2 regions of the Hyphomicrobium sp. DMF-1 genome follow, and region 1 is predicted to be linked to the other one. Evidence: riboswitches for the same ligand, from Rfam matches in the RefSeq annotation. Region 1 holds a riboswitch; the other holds the start of a gene.
The links. A riboswitch is a leader RNA that binds a small molecule or an ion and turns the genes downstream of it on or off. The one in region 1 is predicted to bind cobalamin.

Region 1 (6,060 bases):
TTCGATGGGCTCAAAGAGCTGACCAAGACCATCGCAGATACTGCGATTGCACGAACCGTCGCGATTGTTTTTGCCATTGCGTTCTCACTGAGCAAGCCAGCCGTGTTGAGATGAACAAAGGTCGCTTCGTAGAACGAAGCCGCGAGCGGCTCGGATCTCCGGATTGGATTTCATTTTCCAGCAAATCTGGGATCAGTCGAGGGCGGGAAATATTCCATGGAATTATTGCTCCATTTTCCAGCCCGCAGATCAAATCCAACACCGCCGCGTCGACGTTTGCGGGAGACTGCAAGGGGAGTACAGAGATGCCAAGCTGGCGTGCCTCATTGAATTGCAAAAGAAACTCGTCGCTCTCAAAGCGGGGCGTGTTCATTGTCATTGTGTTCGCGCCTCTTCTGAGCGCCTGCAGTGACGAACCGGCGGTTCAAGGTAAGCCAGCGAAAACGCCGCAATCGAGATCGGGCCTCGACCGGCAATGGCTGGAGATCCACAGCTCAATCAAACCTGCGCAGTGGGTTTTGGATTGGCGGCATCCGAAGGAACGGTCGGCCTCTGACGAGGAGATGCAGCGCGTACAAAAGCATCTCACGGCGGCGCATAACATCTACCGGGAAAGCGAGCGAATGATTGCCAATCGCGCCGTTCAGCTCGAGCAGATGCTGGCAAAGCTCAATGTGCAGGAAAGCGCGGCGAACATACTGGAGGATATTTCCTCGGTCGCTGGCGAAATCGGGCAGACCGAGGGCTTCGGCGCAGTTTCCCAACATTACTACATTTTGCGCAGCGGAAAGTACGATCGAGAAGCTGCGCTCGCTTTGCTGAAGCAGCGGTACGGCACCCGCACCGTCAAATCTACGGGCGATTGAGCAACCCTCGCGCACCAGGAGTGCTTCACATGATGATTGCGCATCGCCTCGTGATCCAGTTCGCGGCTTGCTAGCGTAACGCGAGCGCGGACGCTGAGTTTATGAGCACTCGGCCGACGCGGCCCAGTCGCGACGGCAACCCATCCCGCTGATCGCGGCTGGGCGGTGTATCTTGCAACGAGCCTTTGATTGATGGAGGAGGGAGCCGACGCTCCCTCCTGCTGGTAGCGGCGCTATAGGCTGACAGGCGCTTAGGCCGCGGGGACTGTCAGAGACGATGAACGTTCGACAAATGCCTTCAGTACGAAGTGCAGGGCAAGAAGGCCGGCGTAGGCCAGACCATTGAGCGCGAGAACCCAGCCGACGGTCTCGAACGTATAGGCTTCGGCTCCGCCGAGAACGAGAGCCGCGGCAAAGATGGCTCCCTGGAAAACGATGAAGGCCGTGGCAAACGCGAGTGCGGCCGAACCTGACGGTGAGGCGAGGCGCACCGATAGCCGCGCGGCGAAGAACCCCGCCACCATCGCTGCGCCGATCAAGGTGGACCAGACGAGTGACATCCCTTCCATGGGATATCCGAGGATCGCGAACCCAACCAGTTGATTGAGAAGCCATGCCACCAAGACGGTGAGCAGGCCTTCCATCCGGTTCAGGCCGACGGCGGCAAGCGCGGCGACTGCCACAAACGGGGCGCCGCAAGAAAATGCAAGCGTGCCTCCGAGGCCCAATGCGCAGATGAGAGCCATCCAGAGCATCGGAGCCGGTGTCCGGAGGGAGGTAGAGGCGTTTGCGTTCATATCCAGGTTCTCCTCAATGGAAATGTTAGGGGGTATCCGCACGACCAAAAGCAGCTTCGGTTCCGCGCTCAGTCCATTTTCGGTTTCGCGGCAAAACCGCGGGCTTTTTCGTCCAAGGCTTCAGGCTCGCGGCCGAGCCACTTCTTGGAGATCGCGCGCCATGCCTTGAGACGATCCCAAACAGGCTCTTCCTCAGCGGTGTCCTCGTCCGTGACGAAAGGGTTCGGGAAGAAGATCGAGATCATCGGCTCATCCTTGCCGTTCCACATCTCGAAACCCCATGTGACGGGCGAACCATCGCCCATCATTCCGCGATACATCACGGCGCGTGACGGCTTGCGATGCGCACGAACCTCGGGCGAGGTCGGAGCGAAGGAGGGGCCCATCGTCTCGCCAACGCAGAGGTGGAAATGGCCGCCCTTGCTGAAGAAAATAGTGAGATAGCCGTCATGCACGGTGATCCGGCTCGGTGGCGTTACGCACATGATCTCGTAAGCCGCGCCCTGAATAAGGGGCCCATATCTCAGGCCATCCCAGTGGTTTTCGAAGATGTCCGTGAGAAACGCGACCAGGAAGTCCTGCGTTGCGGGAAGTGCCCACTCCTGACGAGACGCGACGCCGCCGCAGCTTGGGGCTTTGATGAGAGTCGGCTCGGGATTGATGTTCCAGGTCTCGAAACTTCGGGGCATTTCCATGAGTGGCTCTCCCAATCGTTCTGCTTTGTGGTGAAACGAGCGGACCCGAAATGGCCGCTCGTTTCTATCTTCAGAGTCCATCCGGCGTCCGGGTCAGTTGCCAGGCAACGGCATCTTGAGGCCGCCGTAGACCGAGAGCCCAGCGGTGCCGTATCCGACGTAGGTTTGATAGTCCTCGTTGAGCAGGTTTTCGCCGCGTACGTAGGCTTCGACACCGGGAAGCAACTCGTAAGAGGCTTTCGCGCTCACCAACACGTAGTCGTCGAGTTCGACGCCGCCGCTACCGAGCGTATCGGTCACGCCCTTTGCGGTGACGTTGAGGGCCACCTTCTCCATGGGCACGAGGTCAACTCCGAGTACCACGTTGTTCTTGGGAACGTGGTTGAGCCGGGCACCCGACGCGGTCTCGGTGTCGACATAGGTGTAGCTCGCCGACACGGTGACGCCGGGCACGATCATCACAGCCGAGGTCAGCTCAACGCCGTTGCGTCGCGTCACGCCGGGGATGTTGGTGTATTTGTATTTGCCCGTTCCGGGGTTGTACTCGGTGGTGATGAGGTTGTCGGTATCGAGCTCGAAATACGTCGCGCCCAGTTGCACCCTGCCGTCCAGGAAACCCTGGTCGATGCCGGCGTCCCAGGTCTTGCTGGTCTCCGGCTCGAGATTAGGGTTCCCGTACTCCGAATAGGATGGATAGAGCGGGAATTCCCCGAACAGCTCGTCCAGGGACGGCACGCGGAAGCCGGTCCCATAGCTTCCCCGGATCTTCGTAGCGCTTCCCGGAAAGAGATAGGCGCCCGTCAGCCGGTGTGTTTTGAAGTCGCCGAAATTGCTGTGGCTATCGAGACGGCCGCCGCCCGTCAGCACCAAGCCGTCAATTGGCTCGATCATGAGCTGCGCAAAGTAGCCTGTCCAATCTGCCGATTGGCCGTTGACGGAGTAGGAGTCCGCCGTCGTCTTTTCCCAATCGACGCCGCCCAGCAAAGACAAGCGCTCGTTGAGTGTCACAACACCTTGGTATTCGGCCTTGACGCGCTCGCCGACGTAGCTCCCGGCCGAGCTGCCGAAATACTCGCGCTCGTTCCGCATCCCTTGCAGCGCGACGGTGTTCCGGAATGCCCCGTCGAGAAACGAGACCTCGGCGCCCACCCGTCCGGCATGCTGTACGACATCGACGGTATCGGCATTGTCGTTAAACGGAAATCCGCCGTCGATATCGAGATCGGCGTCGAGCGTGCGGGCGCTGAAGAAGACCTTCGCAGACGGGGTGAGATAGTATTCGCCTCGTCCCGAGAATGTCAGGTTTCTGTAGCCGTCATCCTCGGTGCCAACCGCGGCTGCGGAGAAACCGTCCGTGTCGACGCCTTGGGCGGTGACCGAAATGTTGCTGCCGTCGTTGGCGGCGTAGCCAGCGGTATAGGCGCCGCGAAAGGTATTGTAGGCGCCGTATTCCACGCCTCCCCCTTGGGAGAAGCCGGGCTTGGTCGCTTTTTTGGTCTCGATGTTGATGACACCGGCAACAGCGTCGCCGCCGAACAGCGTGCTCTGCGAGCCCTTCACCAGCTCGATACGTGACACATCGCCGACAAGCAAATGCTCGAAGGCGGTCTCGGTGGTGACGCCCGAGGGGTCGCTCAGATCCATCCCGTCGACGAGCAACTTTACGTACCTTCCGCTCGCCCCGCGGATGCTGATTCCGGCTTGCGTGCCCGGCGGTCCGAATTGTGAAAAGTTCACGCCAGGCAAGGTCTCGAGGTAGTCCTTGAGATAGGTCCTCGATTGCTTCGCGAGATCCTTCTCCGTGAGAACCTCCACGGTGGAGCCGACTTTCGAGGCGTCCGTCGGCGTGCGGTTGGCCGAGTAGATGGTTATGCCTTCAAGCTCCATAACTTGAGCTTTCGCCGAATGGCCGAATGCCGACGCGACAAGCAGCACGGTCGACGACACTAGCACCGCCCTGCGGGCAGTCCCGAAATCGCGCGCTGCCACGAAAGAAATTCGATACGTCACAAGTCCCCCGTCACGATTGATGGACGGGAGCCCGTGCAGACTCACCACAAAATCAAACAGCCCCACACGATGCCCACGCAGCCGCACATGCATGCAGCGGCGCGCGGCGTTGCAGCGCGAGACTTTGTTTTGTCAGAGGGTTGTTTCGACCCAAGGCATGCCTGACGTAGCTCCCAAAAGGTTGCACATCAGCCGCCACTACGGGTAACCGTTCCACCGAGCGTCCCGCACGGAGGATGGGCGACTCGTGCCGGCAGGTCTCCTGGCTCACGGCTCGAACGTCTCGCTCCGACCTTCCCGGTGATCCAACGCGGATCTCCAGTGGCATAAAAGGAGTAGACTTGCCGCTTACAGTTGCGGGAGCAGCCTCGGCTTCGGCGCAGTGACGCGCCTCACCGTGTTCCCTTTTCACCCGTCGCTCGCTTGCGCGCACTCCGGGAACCGTCACGCGTACTAAGACGCGGTAACTTGCGGCGGTTGTCAATCCCCCATCGCGAAGATGTGGTGACACCCGCGGCGCGCCGGTCGCGCGACGTGGCTTCTCTGGTTTCCAAACCGAGGGTGAGCGCGAACTCGGTGATGCTTGTTCACAGCAATGGAGCGAGGAGCGAAGTGCACTCGGCTAGGCACGCTCAACGATGCGCGGCGATGAGAGAGTGTGCCGTGCTCAGCGATGCCGTGGGTTCGGCACACCTTGTCATCACACGGGAAGATTTGTCAGATCTTCTGGGACACCCTTGTGTGGCCGCAAATCATCAGAGTACAAATTGGTATGTAATATACTTTTTGCATATGACTATTGGGGATACATCATGCCTCATCGTCTATTCGCATTTGTTGCGGCCTTTGCAGTTTTTCTATCGCTTGGACACAGCGCGCACGCGACGCAGAGAATAGCGCTGGTCATTGGGAATTCGAACTACAAGGTGGGGCCACTCGCCAATCCGATCAAAGATGCGGAAGCCATTGCCCGCACCTTCGAATCCTTGGGATTCGATAAGGTCCTTCTCAGAAAGGATGTGGGTATCCAGGGCATCAGAAGTGCGTTGGGAGAGATCTCGCGGCTTGCTGTTGGGGCCGATGTCGCGGTCATCTATTTTGCCGGACATGGCACTGAGTATTCCGGCAAGAACTATTTGATCCCGGTCGATGCCCGGCTTGATCGCAGCTCGGATCTCGATCTCGAGGCCGTGAGCCTCGACACGGTCCTCAATCAGCTCGACGGCGTTCGGAAGCTCAAACTTGTTATCCTCGACGCCTGCCGGAACAACGTGTTTCCGATGGCCGGCGGGCGCAGAAGCATCCCGCGCGGCCTGGCGCGCGTTGAACCTGACGGCAATACGCTCGTTGCCTACGCCGCCAAGGAGGGGATGACGGCGGACGACGGCAGCGGGCTTGAGCACAGCCCTTATACGAAGGCCTTGTTGCGCCACCTTTCTGCGTCGAGCACCGAGATCCGGCTGGTTTTCGGACGCGTCCGCGATGACGTGATGGAGCTCACGCACGGTCAGCAGATTCCGCATGTGTACGGGTCTCTAGGCGGAGGAGAGATTTACCTCGGTGGAGCGGGCGCTACGCCACCTGCGGCGGCTGCGCCGGCAGTAACCCCGCCTGTAGCACAGGCGCCGAGCCCAGAGCGGCCCGCCGTGAGCAAACCCCAGCCCAAGACCGCAATGCTGGAGACCGCGCCGC
Region 2 (6,060 bases), 2.4 Mb from region 1:
CCACCACAGCGCGAAACCGGAAATGACCGTTCTCAAAGGACGGATCGTCCTCCGGCGCACCCCACGCGGTCTCGATCTCTTTCGCAATCTCACCCGGCAGCGCACCCAGCCAGCCCAGATAGTCGCGGAGCGGCACCGTGATCGTATCGGCCCCCGGCGCAAGATCCGCGAGGCGCGAGATGAGATCATGCGCTTTGAACGGTTCATCCCCGACGTCGTAGCCTTCCGCGCGCAGCAGCCCCATGATCTCGGCCACGCTCTCGGGCGCATCGAGGCCGCAGGCATAACCCGTCCGCCCCGCGCGGTTCGGATAATCGGACAGCAGGATCGCAACACGCCGCGAGGCGCGCTCGGCCTGCCCAAGCCGCACCCAGGCAGCCGCGAGCTCGGCCACGAACGACACGCGGCCGTCGTCGGGCTCGTGCAGCACCCGCGCGTATTGCAGATCGGCCGCAGGCGCCACATCCGCCTTGAACGAGATCGCACGCGTAAAGAGGCGGCCGTCCAGCTCGGGCAGCACGACGTTCATCGCGAGATCGCTTGGAGACAGTCCTCGCCCGGAAGCCTCCCACGCGGCCTTCGGATGCCCCGCGAGCGCAACCTGCAGCACCGGACAGTCCGCGGCGTCGAGAACAGTGGTCTCGTCGGCCCGCATCGCGGAGAATGCCGTCGCATTCAGCACAACGGCCGGCATCACGCGGCGAATGAGAGCTTCGAGTGGACGGGTCGCATCCGGGTCTTTGAGGCTCGTGAGCGCGACGCACACTGGCCGCAGCCCTCGCGCGCGGAGCGCATCCGCCAACCGCGTGACCGGCTTGAAATCTCCCGCCAGCAGGCTCGACCTGTAGAAGACGACGAGCGCGCTCGGCCGATCCGGACAGGCCGAGATGGTATCGAGCCTGACAGGCAGGCCCTCCCCGTCGAGCGCCAGCGCCGGTTCCATATCGAGAGGGGGATCGAAGGCGACATCGCGTCCCAAGAGATGTGCGGCATAGAGGAGCGCGTTGCAGGCATTGTGCGGCCCGCCGGCACGAAAGTAGCGGTCGAACGCCTCGACGACGTCTCGCGGCGCCGTGGAAAGCGCCACCAGCCGCGCATCGGGCCGGTCGTCGCCCGGTAGCGCCACCAGCAGCGTGCCGCGCTCGGATGCGGCGCGCGCAAGACGCTCGAAGCCGTAGCGCCAATAGTCGAGACCGCCGAGGCTGCGCACGATGACGAGACGCGCGTGCTCGATCACGCGCTCCACGTAGACATCCACCGACATGGGATGGCGAAGCTTCTTGAGGCTGGCAAGCCTCAGCGACGGAAAGCGGGAGGCATCCTGCTCCCACGCCGACGCGAGTGCCGAGAGATCGCTGTCGCTGAACGACAAGACAACGATATCGGCGGGTGTCTGGTTGAGATCAACCGCGCCGTCAATTTCGTCCAGCGATCCCGTCTCGACGGCAAGTAGATGCATAAAGCAACCTTACACGCTTGAAATCGCCCGCGCGATGGCCTCCCGGTCAAGTCCCTTCTGCCCGATCACGACGAGACGGCCCTGCCGGCTTTCGCCTTCGCGCCAGGGGCGGTCGAACTGATGCTGCAGGCGCGAGCCTACACCCTGGATCAAGAGCCGCATCGGCTTACCTTTGACCTCGGTAAACCCTTTGATCCGCAGGATATCGTGGTCGTCCGCCGCCCGCCGGATGCGGGCCAGCAGCACCTCAGGATCCTCGAGCTGCGGAACATCCACGATGAACGTGTCGAAATCGTCGTGATCGTGGTCTTCCTCGTTATCGTGATGCGAGGGGCGCGCCGCGAGATCGGCTTCAGCAGCCGCACCCAGCCCGAGCAGCACTTTTGCTTCGAGCTGGCCGCCGGTCGTCTCCACTACCTTGACCGCGCGCGGAATAGACTGCCGGATCTCCTCCGACACCCGCTCGAGATCCGCGGCCGTCATGAGATCGGCCTTGTTGAGCACGATGAGATCCGCGCAGAGAAGCTGATCCTCGTAGACCTCCTCGAGCGGATTCTCGTGATCGACCGACGCATCATCGGCGCGTTGCGCCGCGAGCGCCTCCGGGTCGTCCGCGAAACGGCCGGCCGCAACCGCCGCCCCGTCGACCACCGCGATGACGCCGTCCACCGTCACGCGCGAGGCGATCGCCGGCCAGTTGAACGCCTGCACGAGCGGCTTCGGGAGCGCGAGCCCGGACGTCTCGATCAGGATGTGCTCGGGCGGATCGGAAAGCGCCAGCAGTCGTTCCAGAGCAGGCACGAAATCGTCGGCCACGGTGCAGCAGATGCAGCCGTTCGAAAGCTCCACGATGCGATCCTCGCTGCAGCTTTCCACGCCACAGCCCTTGAGGATCTCTCCGTCAATGCCGACATCGCCGAACTCGTTGACGATGACAGCCAGTCGCCGGCCCTGGGCGTTCTGGAGGATGTTGCGAACGAGCGTCGTCTTCCCGGCTCCGAGAAAGCCGGTCACGATGCTGCACGGCACTTTGGCGAGCGCTGTCATTCTCTGTCTTGCTCCGGCATGGAAAAACCCAACGGGGGAACGCGTGCGATCACGCCCTTGCGGAACGCTTCGGGGCGCTCCTTCCAGGGCACGATTCCATTCTCTGTTTTCTGAAACGCGGTAGCGGCCGCGATAATCTGATCGGCATGCCGCTCGGCATCGAGATCGCCGACGAGGTAGGTCCACCTGTCCGGCCCCACCATGGCGACGGTGCTGGGCCGGTTGCACACGGCAAGGCACTCGACAGGCGTGACCTTGATATGGCTCGCGTCCGTCTGCGCGAGCTTCTCATGCAGCACATCTGCCAGCGCACGCCCCGGCAGATGAAAACCCTCGCCTTCAGGATTGGCTCGCCGGCATGAAACGCAAACGAATATGGTTACGTCGGAATGGGTCATAAGATGCCGGACCTCAGAGCGCGCTAAGCGCGCCCCGTGCTATCCGTCCACTGCCAGAACCAGCCAACGGCGAGCCCCGTCGCAGCCCACAGCACCGCGTGAACCGCGAGCGATGTCGCCGCAAAACGGGCCGCAAGCTCGGCCGGCACGCGGCTCACCTCGCCCCCATGAAGGTGGGGAGCGCCGATCACATGCGGGGCGACCAGCAGAGCGACACCCAGGATCTGGAGCGCGAGACTGCGCGACCTCAGGATGAGCCAGAGGGCACCTCCCGTTGCCACCGCCGTCGCGACCCACCAGACCTGCCGGTCGATAAGATCCGCGGCTGGCATTCCAGGAAGCTCGGGCGCAAGCCCCAGCGCAGGCGCGAGGCCAGTCACGACAAAGCCGGCGGCACCCCACATCAGCGCCCGTTGCGGATCGATGCGATCACCCGAGGCGAGCAGCCCCGCAAGCAGCAGGAATGCGAAGCCGATCGCAGTCGCAATCGTCACCGTGCTCGTATAGAGCGTGCGCTCGATGCCGTCGGCGGGGGCCCATCCTTCTTCGCCCCCGGCCGCAGCATCGTGGTCGGCATGGGCGAGGATGAGACGCGCGTCGTCGCCCCGGAACACGGCAGGGCTGATCAGGGAGGGAGCCTCCGCAGCCTGGCTCTCAAAAACCTCGGCCGCGAGAATCAAGGGCGTGGTCGTGAAGTGCTGGATGACCGCTACGAGCACGCCAGCAAGAAAACCAGCCACAAGGCTGGTTGAAAGAACACGAATTATCATGGCGTTCCTCGATCAGTGACAAGGAAAGCTGAGCGCGTGGCGCGTATCGTGTCCGGCGTTGTGAATGGTGGAGGAATGCGAGAAACCGGCCGTGAAGACGAGACCGGCGCCCAGCACGAGCGCAAGCGCCGCGGCCTTCAGGCTTTCGCTTCTCGTGCCTTCCGCAGGTACGGTCGTAGAGGTGTAGGATTGCGTGTTCATCTCAATTCTCCCAGGCCGCCCCTCCGCGGCCACACGAGCTTATAGTTTCGACGGCCGGTCTCCTGGCTCTCGGTTCTCCGCGCTCAAGCGCCTTCCCGGTTTCCCAGTGGCATTCAGGCCGAGCACTCACCGATAACAGTTGCGGGGGCAGCTGCGGATTGGCCATGACGAGGCGACACCGCATTCCCGTTCAATCCTCTTGCGAGGAACCGTCACCAGTTTGATAAGGGCTGTTTCGGCATTGCGTCAATCGAAATCCGGCTCCGCGAAGGCCGGCAGTACAGGCGCGAACGGCCTCGTCCCCCCGCTTGAAAAGGAGCATCGCCCCATGCAGACCGGCACCAGCGAAGAGGCCCGCCACAAAGAGAAAATGGCGAACAGGAAAGCCGTGCAAGACGCGGAAGTGTCTTCCAAAAACATGGAGAAGGGACTGCTGATCGTCCACACCGGCAAGGGCAAAGGTAAATCCACGGCCGCTTGGGGGCTTCTCCTGCGTGCGCTCGGCAGGGGGCTGCGCGTTGGTGTCGTGCAATTCGGAAAGGGCGCCTGGGAAACCGGCGAGCGCAAAGCTGTCGAGAAGTTCGGGGATCAGGTTGTCTGGCACACATTGGGCGAAGGCTTTACCTGGGAAACGCAGGATCGCGCCCGCGATGTCGCCGCCGCCGAGCGGGCCTGGGCAGTGGCCATGGAGTTGATGGCGGACCCGTCCTTCGGACTCATCATCCTCGACGAGTTGAACATCGCGCTGCGCTACGACCACCTCGACCTCGCAATGGTCGTCGCAGCCCTCAAGGAAAAGCGCCCCAATCTGCACGTGGTCGTAACCGGACGCAACGCCAAGGCCGAGATGATCGAGGCCGCCGATCTCGTCACCGAGATGACCCTCGTGAAGCATCACTTCGCTGCCGGCGTCAAAGCCCAGGAAGGCATCGAGTTCTGACGCCCATGAAAGCGATCATGTTCCAGGGCACGGGCTCGGACGTCGGCAAGTCGTTGCTGGTTGCCGGGCTCGCCCGCGCGTTCGCCAACCGGGGCCTGCGCGTGCGCCCGTTCAAGCCGCAGAACATGTCGAACAACGCGGCCGTGACGCCCGACGGCGGCGAGATCGGCCGCGCCCAAGCCCTCCAGGCGCGCGCGGCCCGCATCGCACCCACCGTCCACATGAACCCGGTGCTCCTGAAGCCGCAGAGCGAGATCGGCGCTCAGGTGGTCGTGCAAGGCCGCGTGATCGGCAACGCTCCTGCGCGCGGCTATCACGACATGAAGCCCCGCCTGATGGCCGCCGTGCTCGACAGCTTCGAGCGGCTCTCCCAGGAGGCCGACATCGTTCTGGTGGAAGGCGCGGGCTCCGCCTCCGAGATCAACCTTCGCAAGGGCGACATCGCCAACATGGGCTTTGCACGCGCTGCGGATGTGCCGGTCGTGCTGATCGGCGATATCGAGCGCGGCGGCATCTTCGCAAGCCTTGCAGGCACACGTGCGGTGATCACGCCCGAAGATGCAGCCATGGTCGAAGGCTTCATCGTCAACAAGTTCCGCGGCGATCCGGCGCTCTTTGCAACCGGGCTCGATCTCATTGCCCAGCAGACCGGGTGGAGCGCGCTCGGCCTCGTGCCCTATTTCACCGAAGCGGCTAACCTGCCCGCCGAGGACTCCCAATCGCTCGTAACGGGCCGCACGGCGAGCGGCGACGCGAGCCGCCCGCTCGTCGTGGTGCTCGCCTATCCGCGCCTGTCCAACTTCGACGATTTCGATCCCTTGCGCCTCGAGCCCGGCATCGACTTCGCCTTCCTCCGGCCGGGAGAGCCGATCCCGGGAACGGCTGCCCTCGTCATTCTGCCGGGTTCGAAATCCACCATCGCAGACCTCGCAGCGCTAAGGGAAACCGGCTGGGACATCGACCTCGCGGCACACGTGCGCCGCGGCGGCCACGTGCTCGGGATCTGCGGGGGATATCAAATGCTCGGCCGCGAGATCGCCGATCCCGGCGGCATCGAAGGCCCGGCGGGATCAACGCGCGGCTTGGGCCTGCTCGATGTCGAAACGATGCTGGCGGGAGACAAAATGCTGGTCGAGGTAGCGGGTACGGCGACCGGCGGCATACCGATAAAAGGCTACGAGATGCACGTCGGCCGGACCAATGGTCCGGGCTGCGCAAACCCCATGCTGCAATTCTCCGATGGCA

Region 2: another riboswitch for cobalamin. It lies ahead of PE058_RS05575 (CbtB domain-containing protein); the one in region 1 lies ahead of PE058_RS16600 (TonB-dependent receptor plug domain-containing protein).

Annotation. Positions count from the first base shown of each region.
Region 1 covers NZ_CP115706.1:3,622,514-3,628,573, reverse strand. Annotated here, with positions in the region: gene PE058_RS16620 (TraB/GumN family protein) at 1-77, opposite strand, end outside; gene PE058_RS16615 (hypothetical protein) at 111-866, shown strand; gene PE058_RS16610 (hypothetical protein) at 1,118-1,663, opposite strand; gene PE058_RS16605 (DUF7676 family protein) at 1,732-2,358, opposite strand; gene PE058_RS16600 (TonB-dependent receptor plug domain-containing protein) at 2,452-4,347, opposite strand; cobalamin riboswitch at 4,604-4,829, opposite strand; partial or broken gene PE058_RS16595 (caspase family protein) at 5,007-5,888, shown strand; gene PE058_RS16590 (PQQ-dependent dehydrogenase, methanol/ethanol family) at 6,042-6,060, shown strand, end outside.
Region 2 covers NZ_CP115706.1:1,237,913-1,243,972, reverse strand. Annotated here, with positions in the region: gene cobN (cobaltochelatase subunit CobN) at 1-1,459, opposite strand, end outside; gene cobW (cobalamin biosynthesis protein CobW) at 1,469-2,506, opposite strand; gene PE058_RS05585 (DUF1636 family protein) at 2,503-2,904, opposite strand; gene PE058_RS05580 (CbtA family protein) at 2,928-3,674, opposite strand; gene PE058_RS05575 (CbtB domain-containing protein) at 3,687-3,875, opposite strand; cobalamin riboswitch at 3,911-4,104, opposite strand; gene cobO (cob(I)yrinic acid a,c-diamide adenosyltransferase) at 4,204-4,815, shown strand; gene PE058_RS05565 (cobyric acid synthase) at 4,821-6,060, shown strand, end outside.